DNA from 2 places in the Acuticoccus sp. I52.16.1 genome. Region 1 is predicted to be linked to the other one. Evidence: predicted binding sites of a transcription regulator. Region 1 holds the regulator's gene; the other holds the start of a gene.
What was found. The regulator PhoB, encoded in region 1, activates phosphate uptake and scavenging genes when phosphate is short. The targets are predictions, from matches to a motif close to TGTCATNNANCTGTCAT.
Positions count from the first base shown of each region.

Region 2: MRB58_RS06630 (DUF1045 domain-containing protein) is a predicted target of PhoB. The motif match lies at 4,332-4,348, and genes of this name have one in related genera.

Region 1 is NZ_CP094828.1:2,830,780-2,838,852, forward strand. Features, by position in the region: gene pstA (phosphate ABC transporter permease PstA) at 1-470, shown strand, start outside; gene pstB (phosphate ABC transporter ATP-binding protein PstB) at 500-1,354, shown strand; gene phoU (phosphate signaling complex protein PhoU) at 1,391-2,122, shown strand; gene phoB (phosphate regulon transcriptional regulator PhoB) at 2,137-2,820, shown strand; gene MRB58_RS12825 (GcrA family cell cycle regulator) at 2,863-3,342, opposite strand; gene MRB58_RS12830 (aspartate aminotransferase family protein) at 3,600-4,799, shown strand; gene argF (ornithine carbamoyltransferase) at 4,796-5,707, shown strand; gene MRB58_RS12840 (MgtC/SapB family protein) at 5,790-6,317, shown strand; gene MRB58_RS12845 (Hsp33 family molecular chaperone) at 6,493-7,464, shown strand; gene MRB58_RS12850 (efflux RND transporter periplasmic adaptor subunit) at 7,502-8,073, shown strand, end outside.
Region 2 is NZ_CP094828.1:1,464,134-1,472,206, forward strand. Features, by position in the region: gene dps (DNA starvation/stationary phase protection protein Dps) at 1-30, opposite strand, end outside; gene MRB58_RS06620 (methyl-accepting chemotaxis protein) at 387-2,381, shown strand; gene MRB58_RS06625 (alpha-D-ribose 1-methylphosphonate 5-triphosphate diphosphatase) at 2,400-3,530, opposite strand; gene MRB58_RS06630 (DUF1045 domain-containing protein) at 3,527-4,162, opposite strand; gene MRB58_RS06635 (bacteriorhodopsin) at 4,405-5,496, shown strand; gene MRB58_RS06640 (DapH/DapD/GlmU-related protein) at 5,504-6,115, opposite strand; gene phnL (phosphonate C-P lyase system protein PhnL) at 6,112-6,804, opposite strand; gene phnK (phosphonate C-P lyase system protein PhnK) at 6,848-7,672, opposite strand; gene MRB58_RS06655 (hypothetical protein) at 8,022-8,073, shown strand, end outside.

The DNA of each region.
Region 1 (8,073 bases):
TCCTGGGGTTGCCGCTGTCGGCGCCGCTGGTGGGCGGTCTCGTCCTCTCGCTGATGACGCTGCCGACGGTGATCATCGCCTCGCGCGCCGCCCTGCGCGCGGTGCCGCCGTCGATCCGCCAGGCCGCGCTCGGCATCGGCGCCTCGCCGACGCAGGCGATGTTCCACCACACCCTGCCCCTGGCGGTGCCGGGTATGCTCACCGGTGCCATCATCGGCGTCGCACAGGCCCTGGGCGAGACCGCACCGCTACTGCTGATCGGGATGAACGCCTTCGTCGCCTCGGTGCCGTCGACCCCGCTCGACCAGTCTTCCGCTCTGCCCGTTCAGATCTATCTCTGGCAGGGGAACGAGAACCGCAATTTCTTCGAAGCGCGGACCTCGGCGGCCATCCTTGTACTGCTGGCCGTCATGGTGACCCTGAACGCCCTCGCCATCCTCATGCGCCACCGCTTCGAGCGGCGCTGGTAACGACCGTGATTGAAAAAGGAAACGAGCCGATGGCCGTCGCCGAAGTGGACGTGAAAAAGCCGGACCTGAAGCATCCGGAGACGCACAACCGGTTCCAGACCGTCCGGATCCCCGATCCCGAACCGCGCCCGACCAAGATCGAGGCGAAGGACGTCTCGGTGATCTACGGCACCAAGGAAGCCGTGCACGGGATCTCGATCGACATTCCGGCCCAGGCGGTGACGGCGTTCATCGGCCCGTCGGGCTGCGGCAAGTCGACGTTCCTGCGCTGCTTCAACCGCATGAACGACACCATTCCGGGCTGCCGCGTCCTCGGCCAGCTCAACATGGACGGCGAGGACCTCAACGACCACACGCTCGACGTGGTCCTGCTGCGCGCCCGCGTCGGCATGGTGTTCCAGAAGCCGAACCCGTTCCCGAAGTCGATCTTCGAGAACATCGCCTACGGCCCGCGCATCCACGGCCTGGCCCACAAGAAGGCCGACCTCGACGTCATCGTCGAGCGCTCGCTGACCCGTGCCGGCCTCTGGAACGAGGTGAAGGACCGCCTCCAGGAGCCGGGCACCGGCCTCTCGGGCGGACAGCAGCAGCGCCTGTGCATCGCCCGTGCCGTCGCGGTCGAGCCGGAAGTGATCCTGATGGACGAGCCGTGCTCGGCGCTCGACCCGATCGCGACGCAGACGGTCGAGGGGCTCATCAAGGAGCTGCGGCAGAACTACACGATCATCATCGTGACGCACTCGATGAGCCAGGCGCAACGCGTCTCGGACCGGACGGCCTACTTCCACCTCGGCGATCTCGTCGAGGAGGGGCCGACCAAGGAAATCTTCGAGAACCCGCAGGAGCCGCGGACGCGCGATTATATTTCGGGCGTGTTCGGTTAGGATACGCGGGACGAGTCTTGAGTGGGGGGCAGCGCGTTGGTGCTGACACGTGATCGGGACCGCGAGCTTGTCAGTCTCGCGGCCGAGGTCGCCGAAATGGGCGGTCTCGCGGAGCAGTTGGTGATGGACAGCGTCACCGCGTTGACGCGCATCGACAGTCAGCGCGCGCGTTCGGTGATCGAGGCCGATCAGCGTCTCGACGCCATGCAGCGCAGCGTCGAGAACCATGCGGTGGACCTGATCGCGGCGCACCGCCCGGCCGGCAAGCCGCTGCGCGAGCTGGTCGCGGCGATGCGCATCTCCTCCGACCTCGAGCGCGTCGGCGACCTCGCCAAGAACAACGCCAAACGGGTGATGGCGATCGAGGGGCGGGCCTACCCGCCGCGCGTCGCGCTGGGGGTCGAGCACATGTCCGACATCGCGCTCGAGCAACTGAAGGCGGTGCTCGACGCGTTCACCTCGCAGGACCTGTCCGCCGCTCTCGACGTGCGCAGCCGGGACGACGAGATCGACGCCATCTACACCTCGATCTTCCGCGAGCTGCTGACCTACATGATGGAAGATCCGCGCAACATCACGTTCTGCACGCACCTGTTGTTCTGTGCCAAGAACATCGAGCGGATCGGCGACCACGCCACCAACATCGCCGAAAACATCCACTTCCTGGTGACGGGCGAGCAGCCGGTCGAAGCGCGGGCGAAGGGCGATTCCTCGTCCTACCTCTCCGCCGACTGGGCCGAGCCCAAGAACGGTAGCGGAGGTCGCTAGATTTGCCGCAGGTGATGATCGTCGAGGACGAGGAGCCGCTGACCCTCGTCCTGCGCTACAACCTGGAAGCCGAGGGCTATGACGTCGACTGCGCGAGCCGCGGCGACGAGGCCGAGCTGCGCCTCCTGGAGGGGCTGCCGGACCTTCTCATCCTCGACTGGATGCTGCCGGGGCTCTCCGGCATCGAGCTGTGCCGGCGCCTGCGCTCGCGCCCGCAGTCGGAGAACCTTCCGATCATCATGCTGACGGCGCGCGGCGAGGAGACCGAGCGGATCCGCGGCCTCGCCACCGGCGCCGACGACTATGTGGTCAAGCCGTTCTCGACGCCGGAGCTGATGGCCCGCATCCGCGCCATCCTGCGCCGCACCAAGCCGGCCATGGTCTCGTCCCTGCTGCGCGCCGGCGACATCGAGCTCGACCGCACGACCCACCGCGTCCGCCGCTCGACACGCGAGGTCCACCTCGGCCCGACCGAGTTCCGCCTGCTGGAGTTCCTGATGCAGTCGCCCGGCCGCGTGTTCTCGCGCGAGCAGCTCCTCGACGGGGTGTGGGGGCGGGACGTCTACGTCGACGAGCGGACGGTGGACGTGCACATCGGCCGGCTGCGCAAGGCGATCAATCGCGGCAAGGCCAAGGATCCGATCCGCACCGTGCGCGGCGCGGGCTACGCCTTCAACGACCAGTTCCACATCCGCTGAGGGGCCGCGGCGGCGGCCCCGCGCGCCTTCCGGCGCGGCGCGTCAGCTCGACTTCGAGCGGCGGGAGGGGAAGGCCTGCTCGGCGTGGGCGCGGCAGTAGGTGTCGCCCTGCGTGGTGCGCGCGCCGCAGAAGCGGAAGGCGGGGTCGGACGGATCGCCCACCGGCCAGCGGCAGGTCGAGGCGGAGAGGTCCATCAAGGTCATGCCTTCGGTCAACGGCACGATCTCGGCGGTCTGCGGGATCTCTTCGATCTCCGGCTCCTCGACGACCTTCACCGCGACGGCGCCGGCGGCCATCACCCGCGGCGCGGCGGCGGGCTTGGGGGCGACGATGGGAGCACTCCGGGCCCGCGTCGCCCGCGTCTGCGGTGCCTTCACCCGGCCCGAGAGGCCCAGGCGATGGATCTTGCCGATGACGGCGTTGCGGGTCACCCCGCCCAGGGAGCTGGCGATCTGTGACGCGGACATCCCCTCGGCCCACAGCTTTCGCAAAACCTCGATTCGCTCGTCGGTCCAGCTCATCGCCATTCCCTTTGCTCACCGCCGATCCACATGCCGTCCACAGCCGACCAGGACGGTCGGTGGATAGAAGGGAGCCGGGCGATGTCCTGTCTTTACGCCCCGAATCGTAAGAGATTTGGCGATTCGCGGTCTAGAGTCGGCGAGTCCGCCGCGACTCAAACCTTGCTTTTTCCCCAACCATCGGAAAGAAAGCCGGCCTGTCCGCAGTACCTTGCAAGGAGCTGGGGACAACCTTCGCAAAACCGCGAGTTTTACCCATGACGACGAACAGCCTGTTCCCGACCTACAACCGCGCCGACATCGCCTTCGAGAAGGGCGAGGGCGTCTGGCTCGTGGGCACGGACGGGCGACGATATCTCGACATGGGGTCCGGCATCGCCGTGACCAGCGTCGGCCATGCCCACCCGCATCTCGTCGCCGTCCTGCAAGAGGCGGCCACGAAGGTCTGGCACACGTCCAACCTCTACCGGATCCCCGAGCAGGAGCGGCTGGCCGACCGGCTGACCGCGGCGACGTTCGCCGAGCGCGTGTTCTTCTGCAACTCCGGCGCGGAGGCCAACGAGGCCGCCATCAAGACCGCGCGGCGCTATCAATATGTGAGCGGCCACCCCGAGCGGGTGCGCATCGTCACCTTCCAGGGCGCCTTCCACGGCCGCACGCTCGGTGCGCTCGCCGCGACCGGCGTCGCCAAATATATGGAAGGCTTCGGCGAGCCCGCCCCCGGCTTCGACAAGGTGCCGCTGGGCGACCTCGATGCGGTGAAGGCCGTGATCGGTCCCGAGACGGCGGCGATCATGGTCGAGCCGGTGCAGGGCGAGGGCGGCGTGCAGCTCGTCGACCGCGAGTTCCTGCGCGCGCTGCGCAAACTGTGCGACGACCACGGCCTGGTGCTGATCTTCGACGAGATCCAGACCGGCGTCGGCCGCTTCGGCACGCTCTTCGCCTACGAGGCGCTCGGCGTGACGCCCGACATCCTGTCGGCGGCCAAGGGCCTGGGCGGCGGGTTCCCGATCGGCGCCTGCCTCGCCACCGCGGCGGTCGGTGACGCGATGACGCCCGGCACGCACGGCACCACCTTCGGCGGCACGCCGCTCGCCTGCGCCGTCTCCAACGCGGTGCTGGACGTGGTGCTCGCCGACGGCTTCCTCGACGAGGTCAAGCGCAAGGGCGCGTTCCTGATGCAGTCGCTGGCGGGCGTCGTCGATTCCCACCCGAGCGTGTTCGAGACCGTCCGCGGCGAGGGACTGATGGTCGGCGTCAAATGCCGCGCGCCGGCGGGCGACGTGGCGCTCGCCGCGCGCGATGCCGGGCTCCTGGTGGTGCCGGCCGGTGACAATGTGGTGCGCTTCCTCCCCGGCCTCGTGGCCACGGAAGAGGACCTGCGCGAGGCGGCCCGGCGGCTCGACGCCGCGGGCGAGGCCGTCGAGAAGGCGAAGAAGGATACCGCGGTCGTATGACGCCCAAGCATTTTCTGGATATCGCGTCTCAGTCTCCCGAGGCGCTGCGGGCGATTTTGGACGAAGGCCACCGGGTCAAGGCCGAGGGCCGCATCCGCACCGACCGCCTGCGCGGGAAGACGCTCGCGATGCTGTTCGAGCGGCCGTCCACCCGGACGCGCTTCTCGTTCGACCTCGCGATGCGCGAGCTGGGCGGCGACACCATCGTCGCCTCCGGCAGCGAGATGCAGCTCGGCCGCGGCGAGTCGCTGGCCGACACGGCGACCGTGCTGTCGCGCTACGTCTCGGCGGTGATGATCCGCATGCTGGACCACGGCGGGCTGACGACGTTTGCCGAGTCGGCGCAGGTGCCGGTGATCAACGGCCTGACGCGCCGCTCGCACCCGTGCCAGATCATCGCCGACCTCATCACCATGGAGGAGCGCATCGGCGCGCTCGACGGGCGCGTGCTGGCCTGGGTCGGTGATGGCAACAACGTTCTGGCGACGCTGATGGAGGCCGCGCCCAAGCTCGGCTTCGTCATCAAGGTCGCGACGCCGCCGGAGTTCGCCCCGCGCCAACCGCTGGTGGACACCGCACGCCGCCTGGGCGCCACGATCGAGGTCGGCACGGACCCGCACGTCGCCGTCCGCGGCGCGGACGTGGTGGTGACCGACTCGTGGGCCTCCATGGGCGACGAGGACGAGGAGGAGCGGCGCCACGTCTTCCGCCCCTACCAGGTGAACGAGGCGCTGATGGAGGAGGCCGGTCCGTCCGCGATCTTCATGCACTGCCTGCCCGCCCACCGCGGCGAGGAGGTCACCAACGCGGTGATGGACGGCCCGCAGTCGGTGGTGTTCGACGAGGCCGAGAACCGCGTCCACGCGCAGAAGGCGATCCTCGCCTACGTGTTCGACCGCCTCGGCTGACGGGGCGCGGAGGGCGCCTGTGCGCCCTCCCTCCGCCGGTCTCGGGCGGCGATGCGCATTGTCGTGAACCGGGCACGCCGCCGTGCGTTTCCGGGGAATGGACGGGCTCTATCATACCCTCGCGACAGAGTTCGGCCGGCTTCCCGGGCCGGGCGGCGTCGTCGTCCTGCTGCGCGTTCTGGGCGCGGCGTTGCTGTGCGGGCTCATCGGGCTGGAACGCGAGCTGAGCGACCATGCCGCGGGGCTGCGCACGAACATGCTGGTGGGCGTCGCCTCGGCGGTGTTCGCCGTCATCGGCCTCAGTTTGATCGACCAGCTCGAGGGTGACACCATCCGCATCGACCCGATCCGCCTGATCGAGGCGGTGACGTCCGGCGTCGCCTTCCTGGCGGCCGGCCTCATCGTCCTGTCGCGCGGGCAGGTGCGCGGGCTCACCACCGGGGCCACCGTATGGCTCTCGGGCGCGGTGGGCCTGGCGGTCGGGATCGGCCAGTGGATGCTGGCGCTGCTGGGGGCGCTCGTCGGGCTGGCCGTATTGATCGGCCTCGCCAGACTGGAATGCAGGCTCGGCATCTCCGGCAAGAAGGCGATCGAGGAACCCGCCGAATAGGATCCGCGCCGCCCGGCTCCGGCTCCGGCTCCGGCTCCGGCTCCACGGCGCTCGAGTGGCGAGCGACGTGCGGGTGCCTATATAGGGGGCCTGCCCTGACGCAGACGTTGTTCGCGCGCCGCGCCCCATGGGGCCCGGCGTCAGCCTACTCGCGCTCAAGAATAAGGTTCCGCTCGTGACCGCCACTGCCGACGATTGTGTCCTTCCGTTCTCCGTCGAGGCGCTCGACGTTCGCGGCCGCGTCGCACGGCTCGGGTCCTCGCTCGACCAGATCCTGCGACGCCACGATTATCCGCCCGCCGTCTCGCGCCTGCTGGGCGAGGCGGTGATCCTCAACGTGCTCTTCGCCACCGCGCTGAAGATGGAGGGCCGCGTCGTCCTGCAGATCCAGTCGGACGGACCGGTGTCGCTCCTGGTGACCGACTTCACGACCCCCGAAGGCCTCCGCGGATATGCCCGCTTCGATGCCGAGGCGGTGGCCGAGCTGGGTGACAGCCCGGCCCTGCGCGACATCGTCGGCGAAGGCACGATGGCGCTCACCATCGACCCGAAGGACACCGTGCGCCGCTATCAGGGCATCGTCGAGATGACGGGCGACAGCCTGGAGGAGGTGGCGCACCGCTACTTCTCCCAGTCCGAGCAGATCCCGACCATGGTGCGCCTCGCCGTCGCCGAGACGATGGAGCGCCGCCCCGGCGAGGAGCCGCGGCGCATCTGGCGAGGCGGCGGTGTCACCGTGCAGTTCCTGCCCGACGCGTCCGAGCGCATCGTCGTGCGCGACATCGACCCCGGCGACGCGCCGGAGGACGCCGCGCAGGACCAGCGCGATCAGGACGACGCCTGGGTGGAGGCCGCCGCCCGCACCCAGAGCGCGCAGGACCACGAGCTGGTCGACCCGGAGATTTCCGCCGAGCGCCTCTTGCTGCGCCTGTTCAACGAGCGGGACGTGAGGGTTTTCGATCCGTTCAGCCTGAGTGCAGACTGTCACTGCTCAACTGACAAGATCCAAACGATGCTCGGTCAGTTCAGCGCGGACGATCGAGCTTCCATGGTGGAAGACGGCGCGATCAAGGTGACATGCGAGTTCTGCAACACAGAGTACGTCCTCGACCCGGACACGCTACAGGAGCGTGGCACGGCGCACTGACGCGGACCGGCGCGGTCCGCCGGCGCGGGGGGCCGCGATGAGGGCGCTCGGCCGCATCGCGCGCCTGCTGGCGCAGGCGATCCTGCCGGCGGTGGTGCTGATCGTCGCCTGGTCCTGGACCGAGGGACTGGTCAACGGCGGGGCCGGCGGCCCGCCCGAGCGGCGCGAGGCGGTCGAAACCGTCTACGCCGTCACCGCGCGGGACGTCGAGATCGGCACCAACCGTGCCACCTTGCGCGCGTTCGGCGAGGTGGTGGCGCTGGAGAGTGCCGAGCTGCGCATCGCCTCGCCCGGCCGCGTCGTCGAGGTGCGCGAGGATCTCGCCGCCGGCGTCGTCGTCGAGGAGGGCGAGACGCTGGTGCGGATCGACCCGTTCGCCTACCTCGGCGCGCTGCGCGAGGCGCGGGCGCAGCTGAAGGAGGCCGAGGCGGCGGCGCGCGAGGCCGAAAGCCGCATCGCCATGGGCGCCAGCGACCTGGAACGCGCCGAAGAGCAGCGCGAGCTCGCCGAGCGGGACCTTTCGCGCGCCACCACCCTGCGCTCCGGCACCATCACCGACCGCGCGGTCGACGAGCGGCGGCTCATCGTCAGCCAGCGGCAGCAGTCCGT
Region 2 (8,073 bases), 1.4 Mb from region 1:
GAGGTCGATCGTGGTCGGAATCTTCTTCATCATCGTCTCCTCTGCGGACGGCGGGCCGGCGCGGCACGCCCCGGCGGCGTCGCGTCACCGGCCAGCATCCGGGCATTCGTCGAATGGCCGCCCATAGATTAGAAAAGCTCTAAACCAAGGCGGATGCGCGGCCGGACGCCGGCGCACCGCGCCACGCCGTACAGGGCGAGAACGGTAATCTTCGCGTTTGGTTTCATTCCCCGCGCCGCGCATCGCGCGAATAACGCGGCCGCGCCGGGAGGTGCCGGCATGCGGCACGGCTTCGGCCCAGGAACGGTTGCTACTTCCAGGCGGAGGCATCCAGTCAATGGTGAGTGCATCCTATGCGGCTCGGCACGCGAATCACACTCGTTGCGATGGTCCCCCTGATCGGGCTGACAACGCTCTGCGGCTGGATCCTCAGCGAACAGAGCCGCAAGTGGAGCAGTGCGATCGACGCCGAGATCCGCCTCGAAAGTGCGCCGATCTTCAGCGTCCTCGCCCACGAGTTGCAGAAGGAACGCGGTCTCTCCGCCGGTTTCATCGGTGCCGGCGGCGGTGAGTTCAGCCCACTCGTCAAGGAGCAGTGGCGCCAGACCGACGCGGCGCAGGCGGCCCTCGTCGCCGCTCTCGACGACAGCGCTCTCATCGGCGCGATGGCCGAGCAGGCGAACACCGCCGTCGCCGCCCTCGCCGCCCTCCCCCGCATGCGCGACCAGGTGACCACCCTCTCGACGACCATCGCCGACATGTCCGCCGCCTACACCGCGACGATCAACGAGTTGCTCACCACGGCCAGCATGGTCGCCTACGGGGTGGACGACCTCGAGACCAGCCGCAGCGCGTACTTCTACGTCGCGATCATGCGCGCCAAGGAGCAGGCCGGGCTGGAGCGTGCGGCGGGCGCCGCGGGCTTCGGCAAGGGATACTTCCCCGCCCCGATCTACCGGCGCTTCGTCCAGCTCGGCGCCGAGCAGGCCGCCATCTTCAACTTCGCCCTCACCCAGGGCACCGCTGCGCAGGGGCAGATCCTGTCCGAAGCACTCGACAGCCCGGTCTCCGCGCGGGTGGAGGCGCTGCGCGAGATCGCCAACGACAGCATCACCACCGGCAGTCTGGACGGCGTCACCGGCCCCCAATGGTTCGCCGCCTCCACCGAGCGGATCGACCTCTTGAAGACGGTCGAGAACCGCGCCGCCGAATCGTTGATCCAGCACGCCATGGCCCACACCGCCGCGGTGCGCACCGAGTTCATTCTGGTCGCCGCCGGCAACGCGGTGATGGCGATCATCTGCATCCTGATCTCGATCATCAACGTGCGCCGCCTGAAGCGGCCGATCGCCCGGATCGTGTCGCACATCGGTCAGGTCAGCGAGGGCATCACCGACCTGACGATCGAGGAGGCCGACCGGACCGACGAGATCGGCGACATCGGCCGGGCGCTGGAACTGATGCGTCAGAGCGAGGTGGAGCGTAAAGACCTGGTCGCCAAGGAGCACGCCCGCCACCTCGAGGACGAAGCCCGCGCGCATCGGGTGGAGGAGACCATCAACGAGTTCCAGAGCCGCGCCCAGCGCACCCTCGCCGACCTCGACGACATGAGCCACGCGCTGGCCTCGGTGGCCGAGAACCTCGCCAACACCGCCGACCATACGGCCCGCGATTCCACCGAGGCGAAGACCTCCTCCGACTCGGCCGCCCGCGCCGTGCAGGGCGTCGCCGCGGCGATCGAACAGCTCTACAGCTCGTTCGACGAGATCTCATCCAAGGTCGGCGCCTCGCAGAAGGCGACCGACGAGGCCGCCAGCGTCGTCCACGACACGTCCTCGCGCGTGACCGGGCTCGCCAGCGCCGCGGAGGCGATCAACAACGTCGCCACGATGATCGCCGACATCGCCGAGCAGACCAACCTCTTGGCGCTGAACGCGACCATCGAGGCGGAACGGGCGGGGCCGGCGGGCCGCGGCTTCGCCGTCGTCGCCCACGAGGTGAAGGCACTCGCCAACCAGACCGCCGCCGCCACCAACGAGATCGCCAAGCAGATCGACGACATTCAGAAGGAGACCAAGACCGCCATCCAGGGCATCGACGACATTCTGTCGCGCTTCGACTCGCTGCGCTCGGCCGCGCTGGGGATCTCGTCGGTGATGGCGCAGCAGAGCGCCGCGACGCGCGACATCGGCGCCGGCGTGAAGGCGGCGTCGACGGGATCGTCCACCGCCTCGGACTCGGTGCGCGGGGTGGTCTGCGCCGCGGAGAAGACTTCCGCCGACGCGCACGACGTGCAACATACCGCCACCCGCATGAGCGACGTGACGAGCCAGCTGCGGACCGTATTCTCGCAGTTCCTCACCGAGGTGCGCGCCGCCTGACGCGCGCCCCCGGCCCGTTCACACGACCCGTCGCCCCTCGCGCCACACCCCGCGTACCACCGGCACTTCGCCGGGCGCGCGGCGCCGCACGCGGACCATGTCGGCCCGCAAACCCTCCCGGAGGCGGCCGCGGTCGGCCATCTCCAGCGCGAGGGCGGGATTGGCGGTCACAGTCGCCATCGCCGCCGGCAGCGTCCACCCTTCCCGGTCGGACAGCACGAACACCGCCTGCAGCATCGAGAACGGCACATAGTCGGACGACAGGATGTCCAGCATGCCCATGTCCGCCAGTTCGCCGGCCGACACGTTGCCCGAATGCGAGCCGCCGCGGACCATGTTCGGACCACCCATCAGGATCTGCATGTCCGCCTCGCGCGAGGCGGCGGCGGCCTCCACCGTGGTCGGGAACTCCGCCAGCGTGACCCCGTCGCGGATCGCCTCCTCGACGTGTGCCAGCGTCGCGTCGTCGTGGCTGGCGATAATCACCCCGCGCGACTTCGCCCGGTCCGCCAACGCCCGTCGGTTGCGGTCCGACCATATGGCCGCCCGCGCACGCCGCTCGGCCTGGAAGACCTCGAACTCGGCGTCGTTCATCCCGCTCTTGCCCTGGAAATAGACCTTGTAGGCCTCCAGCGAGCGGAACTGGCGCTGCCCCGGCGTGTGGTCCATCAACGAGATCAGCCGCACCTTGGCGACGTCGTCGAACAACTCGAACCCGTCGACCGCCATCTCGTCCGACACCTCGCAGCGCAGGTGGAAATGGTGCTCGGCGCGCAACCGCCCCTCCTCCTCCGCCGCGACGATCGCGTCGGCGAACTCACGCGAGTCCTGCGACGTGATGTTGGCGTCCGCGTCGAGCCCCACGCGCAGCGCGTCGAGTACGGTGGTGATGCCGGACGCGGCGATCTGCGCGTCGTGCGCCTGGATCGCCGCCGTCATGTTCCAGCGCACCTTCGGGCGCGGGGCGATGTGGGTCTCCAGGTGGTCGGTGTGCAGCTCGATCAGGCCGGGGACGATGACATCGCCCTCGCAGTCCTCGCCGCGCGCATGGCCCTCGCCGATCGCGGCGATGCGTCCGTCCTCCATCACGATGTGGCCGCGGATCACCTCGTCCGGCAGCACCAGGGTCGCGTTCGTCAATGTCGTCAATGGGCTGGGTCCGGCTTGTCGTCGTCGACGGCATCCTGCGTCGCGATCACGGTAAAGGGTCGCCCAGGCTCGTCCTCGCGGTAGACGGCGTGGATCAGCGGATGCGGCGCTCCGTCGAGCGGGCCGAAATGCGCGCGCGCCGCGGCGGTGACCTCGGTCAGGCCGCCCGCGTCGAGCGGGCCCGACAGGGTCATGTGGAAGACGTAGCGGTCCATCACGTAGGGGTAGCCCCAGCGGTTGAGAAGCTCCAATTCGCGCCCGTCGAGCCGGTCCACCTGCCGCCGCGCGCGTTCCGCGTCCGACAGTGGAGCGCGCATCCGGTCGAACGCCTCCATCGTCGCCCGCGCCGCCTTGTCGATCGCACGGTCGGCGGAGCGGAAGGCCAGGAAGCGCGACAGCGGCGCGATGGAGAGCACCGGTCGCAGAGGCGGGCGCGCCGCCGCGAACTGCGCAAAATGCCTCAGCAGATCCCGCTCGGTGGTCCCGTGCGCCAGGCGGAAGGGGGCGCGCAAGGTCGCATGGAACCCATAGCGCGCCGGCACCTCGGGCAGGGCCACGGCGGGCGCGGCGGCGACGGTCTCACCGGGGCGAAACGGGGAACGACCGAGCCACGCGGCGGCGGCTTCGGCCAACGGCGACCCTCGCGGTGGGGTCAGGTACACGGCGTAACGCATCGGTCCTTCAGCTTCCGGGGACGAACTATACCCAGGGGTCGGTCGTTTATCGTCAGATGTGCGTGGCATGAGCCGGAGCGACCGATGCTAGGAATGGACCACCCATATGGTCATCTCACACAAGAATGTGACACTTCGTCGACACCACTTCGTGTGCCAGCATTGCAACCCCGCCCTGCAGCTGTGACGCGAGGTCCACGATGAGCACCACCATAGACTGGATCGCCGCCGCATGCCTCGGCCTGGGGGCGGCCGCGATCCTCGCTCTGGGCGGCTTTCAGACGCGGCGCCAGGCGACCCGCACCGGCCTGCACGCCCTCGTCTGCGCCATCGCGGCGATCCTCTACGTCGTGCTCGCCACCGGCGGCCGCTTCCTGGCGCTGGGGCCGCTGGAGATCGAGACGCATCACCTCGTCTGGCTCCTCGCCACGCCGCTCCTGTTGGCGGCGCTGATGGTCACTGCCGCGCCCGTCGGCCATACGCTGCTGCCGATGGCGCTGACGGTCCTCTTCGTCGACGCCGTGATGGTGCTCGCACGCGCCGTTGCCGCGGTGCAATATGGCGGTGCGGTGTGGATCTGGTTCCTGGTCTCGCTGGCCGCGATGGGGCTCCTCTACGCGCTGCTGTGGCGGCCGATCCGCGAGGCGGCGCATGCCGGCCACCCCGTCCGGGCCGACCTCTACGAGCGCCACGCCACGGTGCTGATGGCGCTGTGGGGCCTGTGGCCGGTGATCTTCTTCCTCGGCCCCGACTTCCAGGGCGTCATCGGGCACCCGTGGCAGCAGGCACTCTACGGCGTTGTCGACGTCGCCGCGTTCGCGGGCTTCGGCCTGCTGGTGGTGCTGGAGGACGAGCGGCTGATCCCGGTCGAAGACGAAGAGGACGAGGCGACGCTGCACCCCACGCTCCTGCGGCCCGCCCGGCCGGCGCCGGTGCTCCACACGACGCCCGCCACGGGGCGCGCCCTGGCGCGGGAGCGGCTGCTCGAGAATTTCTACCGCGGCGGCGAGGCAGCCCGGCTGGCCGCCGTGCGGGGGCGCACCGGCTCCAAGCGCGCACTCGAGGCGGCGGGCCCGATGGTGAGCCGCGCCATGGGCGCCCGCGAGCCGGCGCCGCCGACGGAGCTGCCCCTGCGCCGCCGCAAGCCGGGCCTGGTGACCAGCCTGCGCGTCGGCGTCACCACCACGCCCTTCGGCCAGTTGACGCGCGACGACGCGGTCCCGGTGGCGCTCGTCGCCGGCACCCTCTTCGTCATCGCCAACGCCTCGAAGATCGCCGGCAAGCGGCGCTAGCTCCGCCTCACGTCTCGTACTTCTCGAGGAAGGCCTCGACGGGGAGCGTCTGGAAATCCGGCAGGGCGGCGCGCAGGCGCTCGTGGCTCCAGTCCCACCACGCGAGCGCCATCAGCCGCTCGCCGACGCGCTGCGCGAACCGCGGCCGCAGCGGGCGCGCCGGCACCCCGGTCACCACCCAGTAGGGCGCGACGTCCCGCGTCACCACCGCCCCGGCGCCGACCACCGCGCCGTCGCCGATGGTCACGCCCGGCATCACCGTCGCGCCATGGCCGATCCACGCGTCGTTGCCGACGGTGACCGCGTCGGCACGGCGCCAGGCGAAGATCCCCGCGTCGTGCGCCGCGTCCTCGAAGTAGTCGCCCGCGCGGTAGGTGAAGTGGTGCGCGGCCGCCCGCTCGATCGGGTGGTTCGACGGGTTGAGAGGCACGTGCGCGGCGATGGAGGCGAACTTCGCCACGGTGGTGAACAGCACCTGCCCGTACTCGGTGATGTAGCTGTAGTCGCCGAGCGACGAGGCACTCAGCGAGGTGTGCGCGCCGACTTCGGTCCACCGGCCGAGCGGCGTGTCGATGACGCTGGCGGTGGGGTGGACGGTCGGCGCCGGTGAGAGCTTCATGCCGCTTCCCGCGGCGCGAACCGCGTCACATCGACGACGCGCTCGCACACCGCGTCGCGCACCTCGGGGTCGTGGAAGATGCCCAGGACCGCGGTGCCCGCGGCCTTCTTATCGCCGATCAGCCGGACGACGACGTCGCGGTTGGCGTGATCGAGGCTGGCGGTCGGCTCGTCGACCAGCAGCAGGGGCGTCTTGCGGATGAAGCCGGCGGCGATGTTGACCCGCTGCTTCTCGCCGCCGGAGAACGTCGCCGGCGGCAGGTCCCACAGGCGCTCCGGCAGGTTGAGGCGCGCCAGCAGCACGGCGGCTTCCTCGCGCGCCGTCTCGCCGCCGCCGCCGGCCGCGGCCACGAGGTCGATCGCCGCCACCCGCGGAATGGCGCGCAGAAACTGCGTCACGTCGGCGATGGTCTCCCGCCGCACCGCGCCCATGTCGCGCGCGGAGAGCCGCGTGGTATCCACCAACACGCCGCGGTGGCGCACCCGGACTGCACCGGCATTGGCCGCGTAGGTGCCGGCGACGATCTTCAAAACCGAGCTCTTTCCCGCGCCCGACGGTCCGCCCAGCACCACACACTCCCCGGCCGCCACCTGGAAGGAGACCCCCTCGACGACCGGCAGCCGTACCCCGTCGCGCAGGTGCATGGTGAATGTCTTGGCGAGGTCTTCGACCTCGAGGATGGTCGTCATCGGGGCGGTTCCTTGCGCGCAGGCACGGGTCGGACGGCTGCCGTCAGACGGCCAGGATCGAGGAGACGAGGAGCTGCGTATAGGGGTGGTGCGGGTCTTCCAGCACCCGCTCGGTGAGCCCCTCCTCCACCACGTGCCCCCCCTTCATCACCATCATCCGGTCGGCCAGCAGCCGGGCGACGGCGAGGTCGTGCGTCACCAGGATGGCCGAGAGGCCGAGGTCGGCGACCAGACGGCGCATCACGTCGAGAACGCGCGCCTGGACCGAGACGTCGAGCCCGCCGGTCGGCTCGTCGAGGAAGACGAGGCGGGGGTGGGTGACGAGGTTGCGCGCGATCTGCAACCGCTGGCGCATGCCGCCGGAAAAGGTCCGCGGGGCATCGTCGATCCGGTCGGCCGGGATCTCGACTCGTTCCAGCCAGTCGGCGGCGGTCTGGCGGATGTCGCCGTAGTGCCGGCCGCCGACGGCCATCAGCCGCTCGCCCACGTTGCCGCCGGCCGAGACCGCCATGCGCAGCCCGTCCGCCGGGTTCTGGTGGACGAAGCCCCAGTCGGTGCGGGCCAGGAAGCGCCGCTCGGCCTCGCTCAACGTGTCGAGGTCGCACACGCGGCCGTCGCGCATCCGGTAGGTCACGGCCCCGCTGGTGCGCGGGACGCGGTGGGAGACGGTGTTCAACAGCGTGGTCTTGCCGGACCCCGATTCGCCCACGATCGCCAGAACCTCTCCCGGCCACAGCGAAAACGAGACGTCGGCGCAGCCGATGCGCGCACCGTAGGTCTTGGTCAGACGCTGCACGGTGAGGAGCGGCGGGTCGCCGGCGGGGGCGGTCGGGGGCGCGGTCTCGTCGGCCGCCGGGTGGGAGCGCATCGCGTTGTCCTTGCGTGGCGGCGGTGGGGCCGCGCCGATCGATGGCGACGTGCGCGCGGCCCGGCGAGGCCGTCGCGGGTGCGCCCGTCGTCGTGTGCCACCGCCTCACCGGTTCCCGAAGCGGCGCCGCGGGACGATAGCCGGCCGCGGCGCGGTTGGGGAGAGCGGCCGGGGGTGGCCCCGGTGCCAATGCCAACTGGAGGTGACAGCACTGTGACGCTCCGCCCGCCGCCGGTCACGCGGGCTGTGGATGGCCGCGGCCGGCCCACAGCGGCGGGGGAGCCGGCAAGGCGACGTTAACCATGTCCGTTCACCTCTTGGTCAGACGCACCGCAAGAGGGGACCCGAGATGTCGAAGCTGGGCGTGGCGCTGCTGATCGGCGCGGCACTTCTGCTGTCGG